2 regions of the Mycobacteroides abscessus ATCC 19977 genome follow, and region 1 is predicted to be linked to the other one. Evidence: riboswitches for the same ligand, from Rfam matches in the RefSeq annotation. Region 1 holds a riboswitch; the other holds the start of a gene.
The links. A riboswitch is a leader RNA that binds a small molecule or an ion and turns the genes downstream of it on or off. The one in region 1 is predicted to bind cobalamin.

Region 1 (3,402 bases):
CGAGTACTGATGGCGTACGTCGAGATGGTTGGTCGGCTCGTCGAGTACCAGCACATGTGGCTGTTGGGCCAGGGCACGGGCGATCAATACTCGCTGGCGCTCACCACCCGAAAGTGAACCGAATGTGCGGCCGCTCAGTGCCGTCACGTCCGCGGTCTCGGTGGCCCGTGCGCAGATCTGCCTGTCCAGCTGGGAAGTGCCACGCAGTGAGGCGCCGTGTGGCAGCCTGCCGGTGGCGATCACCTCGGCGGCGGTGAAATCGAAATCCAACGACATGTCCTGTGTCAGCGCCGCCACCTGACGAGCGTTCTCCCGCATGCTGATGGCCCGCACCGATACTCCGTTGACCGCAACGTCGCCGGAAGCGGGAGTCAGCGCACGGTACAGGCAGCGCAGGGTTGTCGACTTACCGCTGCCGTTGGGGCCGACAATGCCGACGAACCCGCCGGCCGCGACATTCAGATGGATATCCGAAATGATCTGCGCGCCGGCGATGCTGACGGACACGTTCCGAAAGGTGACATCCATCAGCCGACCGCCCCCGCGGACATCGCGCGGCGGCGCATCAATCCGACGAAGACCGGAACCCCGACCGCGGCCGTGATCGCACCGAGCGGAAGTTCCTGCGGCGGAATCGCGGTCCGCGCGACAAGGTCAGCGGCCACCAGAAAGCACGCGCCCAGCACCGGCGCCACGATCAAGACACGGCGATGATCCGCGCCGACCAGCAGCCGCGCGGCATGCGGAATGACCAAACCCACGAATCCGACCGCGCCACAGATGGATACAAAGCATCCTGTCATCGCGGCCGACAAGATGAACAGTGCCACCCGGAATCGCCCGGCGTCCAGGCCCAGCGACGCGCTCACCTCGTCGCCCATGGCAAGGGCGTTGAGCTGGCGGGCAAGCCCGCCAGCGCAGAGGATTCCGATCACGGTCGCGGCAAGTGCCACCGGTACCTTGTCCCAGGACGACGCGCCCAGGCTGCCCAGCAGCCAGAACATGACGCTGCGGGCGGCCTCTCCGTTCGGGGCCAAGAACACCAGGACCGTGGTCACCGCGGACAACCCGTAACCGACCGCTGTGCCTACCAGGACCAGTCGCAGTGGTACCAATCCCTGTGGTGTGCGCGCGATCTGGTAGACGACGGCGGTAGCGGCGAGCGCGCCCAGGGACGCCGACAATGAGAGCGCATAGGTGCCCAGGGTACCGAGCACGCCGTAGACAACCACTGCGGTCGCGCCCACCGAGGCGCCCGAGGAGATTCCGAGAACGTACGGATCGGCGAGGGCGTTGCGGACCATTGCCTGCACGATCACGCCCACCACGCTGAGTCCGGCGCCGACAAGGACCGCCAGCAGCACCCGCGGCAGCCTGGATTCGACCACGATCCGATAGTTCGCGGCGTCGACGGCGGGCACCGAGCCTCCGCTCGCGCCGGCCCACAAGAAATGCAGACAGTCGCGCCAGGGCACGTCGGCGGTGCCGAAGGCGAGTGCGGTCACCGTCAGTAGCACCAGCGCCGCCAGTCCGCCGAGCACCGCAAGGATCAGGGACCGTGTGTGCTGTGCTGTGGGCATCGACATTCCTGCGTCGTCGGGTTGCCGCACCAAGACATGACGGATACGCGAAAGAGCGCTATCCGCCAGGCGGTCCCTCGGCACCGGCGAATGACCGCACCTGGTGGTACGGCCGCGGTGGCAGGTCTTCGGACTCGTGGACACGAGGCGTCGCACGCCTCACCTACCAGCGGCTGCTTCCCGGGCCTGGGCCCAGTGCAATACGTGCCGCCGTCGTTTCCACTCACCGCTGCGGGGCAGCTCCGGATTCACACCGGATTCCCTCTTGCGATCCCCGGAAGCATTCCTCGGTGCTTCGGAGAAACCAACGCGGCGCCAAAACTATCACTCGAACGCGCAGACCAGGCGCGTCGACTAAGCTCAAGGCGTCCTTCGACAAGACGGGAACCTGGTGTGATTCCAGGACGGTCGCGCCACTGTGAAAGTCAGACCCCGCTGTCGAGCAGAACAGATCGGGACGCGGTATCCCGAAAAGGAGCAACATGGCACACACAACGTCCGTCAGCCGCCCGGTTGCGGTGTCTATCCCTCAGGCCGCGCTGTGGCTGAGCCTGACCACTCTCTTCGGGCTGCTGGCCTACTACTTCATCGGCATCGACCAGGGTGCGGTATCGATCTTCGGTAGCGATATGCACGTTCACGAGTTCGTGCACGATGCGCGTCACCTGCTGGGCTTCCCCTGCCACTGACGGCCAGGGCGAGCGAACCTCATGGAAAAGTCAATAATCCTGCGCGGCTTGGGCTTCGGCGCAGTTGGTGGGCTGTTGTCTTTCATCTTCGGATGGATATTCGTCGAGCCCGTCATCAATAGGGCGATCGCTTACGAAGACGGGCGGGGCGAGGTGCAGGCCGCGCTTGACGCGGCGGCCGGAGTCCACGTCCATCACGAGGGCGCGGAACTGTTCAGCCGGTTCGCGCAGGCCAATGCGGGCCTGGCCCTTGGGGTCATCGGATTCGGAATCGCGATGGGCGCACTGTTCTCGGTGGCCTACGTGGTGGCGATCGGACGGGTGGGCAACCTGAGCCCGCGTGCGTTGGCGCTCTCGGTGGCCGGTGGCCTGTTTCTGGTGCTGTACGTGGTGCCGTTCCTGAAGTTTCCGGCCAACCCGCCGGCGGCAAGTGCCGAAGGCACCATCAAGGAGCGCACCGGATACTTCGTGCTGATGATCCTGGTCGCGGCCATCGCGTTGGCGGCGGCGCTGTGGGTCGGCCGGAAACTCACCGCACGGATGGACACCTGGTCGGCCACGTTGCTGGCGGCCGCGGTGTTCGTGGTGCTGGTGGGACTCGTCATGGCAATCACGCCCGGATTTGTCGAGGCGCCGCAACCACTGCTGGACGCCGACGGGAAGATCGTCTATCCGGGATTCCCGGCACACGACCTCTACCTGTTCCGGCTGTATTCGTTCACCACCCAGGCAATCATGTGGGCCACCATCGGTATCGGCTTCGCGACGGTGATCTCGCGTAAGCCTGTCGACACCCCGGCTGCCGTTTAGCTCGCCGGAGGTGCCGGGCGCTCATGGAGTCTGCTGGTGTTCGCGCAAGCGCTCATGGAGTCGGATGGTCTTCGCGCAAGCGCTCATCCCAGCTTCTTGAAGACGCCCTTGGCCAGGCCGATGACCCATCCGGCCGCGCCAGGGCCGAAGGCGCGATCCCAATTGAGTTGGAAGCTGACCACATACGGTTGCCGGGTGCGGTCCTCGGCGTACCAGCTGAAGGTCAGGTCACCGGGTAGGTTGCCGCCCTTGGCGCCGATGTAGCGCCAGTTTTCGCTGTGCAGATCGATGCCGGGTTCCGCGGCCAGGATGTCACGTACCGG
Region 2 (3,402 bases), 910 kb from region 1:
AGTACTTCGGTCAGTCCGAGGCGCCCATGGTGATCAGCTATCTGGCCAAGGGCGATCACGATGCCAAGCGGCTGTCCAGCTGTGGCCGACCCTCGGCGTTCCTGCGCACCGCCCTGCTCGATGAGAACGATCGGCCGGTCAAACAGGGTGAGCCGGGCGAGATCTGCGTCGCCGGCCCACTGGTAGCGGGCGGCTACTGGGGTCTGCCCGAACAGACCGCCGAAACATTCAAGAACGGCTGGCTGCGCACCGGAGATGTCGCGCGCGAGGACGAAGACGGCTTCTGGTTCATCGTCGACCGCACCAAGGACATGATCGTCACCGGTGGCTTCAATGTCTTCCCGCGTGAGGTGGAAGACGTTGTCGCTGAGCATCCTTCGGTTGCTCAGGTCGGTGTTATCGGAGTGCCCGACGAGAAGTGGGGCGAAGCGGTGACCGCGATCGTCGTGCTGCGCTCCGACGCGTCATCCGACGAGGAGGCGGTCGCGTTGATGACCTCCGAGATTCAGTCCGCGGTCAAGGAACGCAAGGGTTCGGTGCAGTCGCCCAAGCACGTGATCATCGCCGACTCATTGCCGCTGACCGCGCTGGGCAAGCTGGACAAGAAGGCGCTGCGCCAGAAGTACGCCACGGTCTGATTTCCTTTCCGCGAGCATGCCCAAATATGCGGAAATCGGCTGTTTTAGGGCTCGTTTAGGCATGCTCGCGCCAGGAGGGCATGGGCGCTGGTGTGGACGAACTCGCGTAGCCACGGTGCCGGCTCGCCCTTGTCGGGGAGGTGCCGGCGCACAGCGGCGTAGGGCATGTCGATCAACGCGAACATCACCTTGTCGATCCGCTCGGTGGTCACCTTGCCATACCGGCGATCGGTGTACTCGCGCAAAGTCTTTCGTACCCGCGAGTTCAGCGATTTGAGCTCGGTGGCGAGGGTGTCGGGCCAGTGGGCCACCAAATCCGCCTTCTCGTATTGAAGGAGCAGCAGCGCCTCGTTGTGGTTGCTTGCCGTCCAATCGAAGGCGTGATCGATCGCCGCCGCGAGGGCGTCGTCGGCGTCGGGCAGGGCAAGGGCGGTGAGTACGCCGTCCTGGTAACGCGCGATTGAACGTAACCAGAGGCGGGCCATGAGTTCGTCGCGGCTGGGGAATCGGTGGTAGATCGAACCCGAAGGGGCTCCGAGCACCCGTCCGATCGCCGTAGCCGTGGCTGCGGACGGACCACCGGCAGCCACCAGTCCCAGGGCCGCATCCAGGATGTCGTCGGCGCTGTACTGCGGCTTACGTCCCACTGCGACGGACCATGCTGGTGCCCTGGGCCACCGCGACCAGCGTGGCCGTGCCGTCGTGGTCCTCGACGGAGATCTCGCAGCGGCCGAGGGCTTTGGTGCGCCCGGCACTTACCAGGGATGCGTCGGCGACCAGGCGTGCGCCGTCGCGGGCGGGTGCCACGTATTCGATGGTGTATCCACTGGTCACGATGTCGGCGCCGAGTCCGAGACCGCAGGCGTACGTGATGGCGTTATCGGCGAGATAGCTCAGTACGCCGCCGTGGATGAATCCGCTCTGCTGGCGCAGTTCGTCGCGGATCTCCAGGGAAAGCTGGATTCCGCGCTCGTCGACCCGGGTGATCGCAGCCCCCAATAGACGGCTGAAGGGTTGTGCATCGAGAACTTGTTGCGCCTGGTCAAGGGTAATCACGATATTAGAGAATAGTCGCTAATAAACGGGCGGGCCAGCGTGCATATGATGTAGGGCGCAGCTGGTCTGCTGATGGTGGCCCGATTCGTCCGGGCCGTTGTCAGCATCGAGTGGCGGGCCCTACGGGGGCCGGCACAAGAGGGAACCCGGTGAGAATCCGGGACTGTCCCGCAGCGGTATGCAGGAACGATCGCCGTCATAAGCACTGGGAATGCCACCAACGCTCCTGGGAAGCGACGGCCCGTAGGAAAACCTGAGCCCGGGTAATGCCTGTAAGTCCGAAGACCTGCCAGTTGTGTCGGATGCGCCGCATCCGGCGGATCATCGCCTCGCGGAATGGGCGTATGGCCGAATCGGTTTCAACCAGCACCGTGCGTGCTGGTTATTCGGGCTCGGCTTGCTTGTCCTGGGCGGTGACCACTACGCCGTAGATAGAGGACCGCATGACCACTCAACCATTGAAGGCCACCACGCTCGGTTCGGCGCGCATCGGCCCGCGCCGTGAGCTCAAACGGGCTACCGAAAGCTACTGGGCCGGACGCATCAGCCGCGCCGAGCTGGAGGATGTCGCCGCGGGGCTTCGGCGCGACAACTGGACCGCGTTAGCAGCCGCTGGGCTCGACTCGGTTCCAGTGAACACCTTCTCCTACTACGACCAGGTGCTGGACACCGCGGTGCTGCTGGGTGCACTTCCGCCCCGCGTCGCGGGCATCACCGACGACCTCGATCGCTACTTTGCCGCAGCACGCGGCAACGCCGATGTCACGCCGCTGGAAATGACCAAGTGGTTTGACACCAACTATCACTATCTGGTGCCCGAGATCGGGCCCGGCACGAAATTTGAGCTCAACGACGCGAAGTTGTTCGGTGAGCTGAAAGAGGCTCAAGCACTGGACATCCCCGCGCGTCCAGTCGTCGTCGGCCCGGTCACCTTCCTTGCGCTGAGCAAGCCGATTGACGGAGCTGATGCGCCCATCGAGCGTCTCGACGAGGTGGTGACCCTGTACGAACAATTGCTGGTGCGGCTTGCCGAGGCCGGGGTCGCCTGGGTCCAGATCGATGAGCCCGTGCTCGTCACCGACATCCTCCCGAACGGACCCGAGCTGGCCGAGCGGGTGTATGGGCGCCTCGGGACGGTAGCGGATCGCCCCGCGATCCTGGTCGCCACCTACTTCGGTGACCTGGGCGCGGCGCTGCCGGCGTTGGCGCGCACCCCCGTCGAGGCGATCGCCGTCGACCTGGTCTACGGGTCGGTATCGACTGTGACGGCGGTGCCCGAGCTATCCGGGAAGACCGTGGTGGCCGGCGTCGTCGATGGCCGAAACATCTGGCGTACCAACCTCGAATCGGCGCTGGGCAGCCTTGCGACCCTGGTGGGGAGTGCGGGGGCGGTGGCGGTTTCTACGTCCTGCTCGACATTGCATGTGCCCTATTCGCTGGAGCCGGAGGCCCAACTCGACGACCAGTTGCGCAGCTGGCTGGCCTTCGGCGAGGAAAAGGTTAAGGAAGTCGTCGTGCTGGCGCGTGCTCTGAGTGAGGGGCGCGACGCGGTGGCCGCCGAGATCGCGGCCTCCAACGCGGCTGCCGAGTCCCGCAGGACGGACCCGCGTCTGAACAATGGCCAGATCCGTGCACGCTTGGATGCGATTCTGGCGGATGGTGTTTCGCGTGGCGACGCCGCCGAACGCCGTCGTAGTCAGGACGAGCG

Region 2: another riboswitch for cobalamin. It lies ahead of metE (5-methyltetrahydropteroyltriglutamate--homocysteine S-methyltransferase); the one in region 1 lies ahead of MAB_RS02935 (FecCD family ABC transporter permease).

Annotation. Positions count from the first base shown of each region.
Region 1 covers NC_010397.1:550,786-554,187, forward strand. Annotated here, with positions in the region: gene MAB_RS02930 (ABC transporter ATP-binding protein) at 1-528, opposite strand, end outside; gene MAB_RS02935 (FecCD family ABC transporter permease) at 528-1,586, opposite strand; cobalamin riboswitch at 1,683-1,904, opposite strand; gene MAB_RS02940 (CbtB domain-containing protein) at 2,063-2,269, shown strand; gene MAB_RS02945 (CbtA family protein) at 2,291-3,079, shown strand; gene MAB_RS02950 (serine hydrolase) at 3,163-3,402, opposite strand, start outside.
Region 2 covers NC_010397.1:4,709,297-4,712,698, reverse strand. Annotated here, with positions in the region: gene fadD8 (fatty-acid--CoA ligase FadD8) at 1-638, shown strand, start outside; gene MAB_RS23410 (TetR/AcrR family transcriptional regulator) at 683-1,285, opposite strand; gene MAB_RS23405 (PaaI family thioesterase) at 1,275-1,694, opposite strand; cobalamin riboswitch at 1,789-2,002, shown strand; gene metE (5-methyltetrahydropteroyltriglutamate--homocysteine S-methyltransferase) at 2,138-3,402, shown strand, end outside.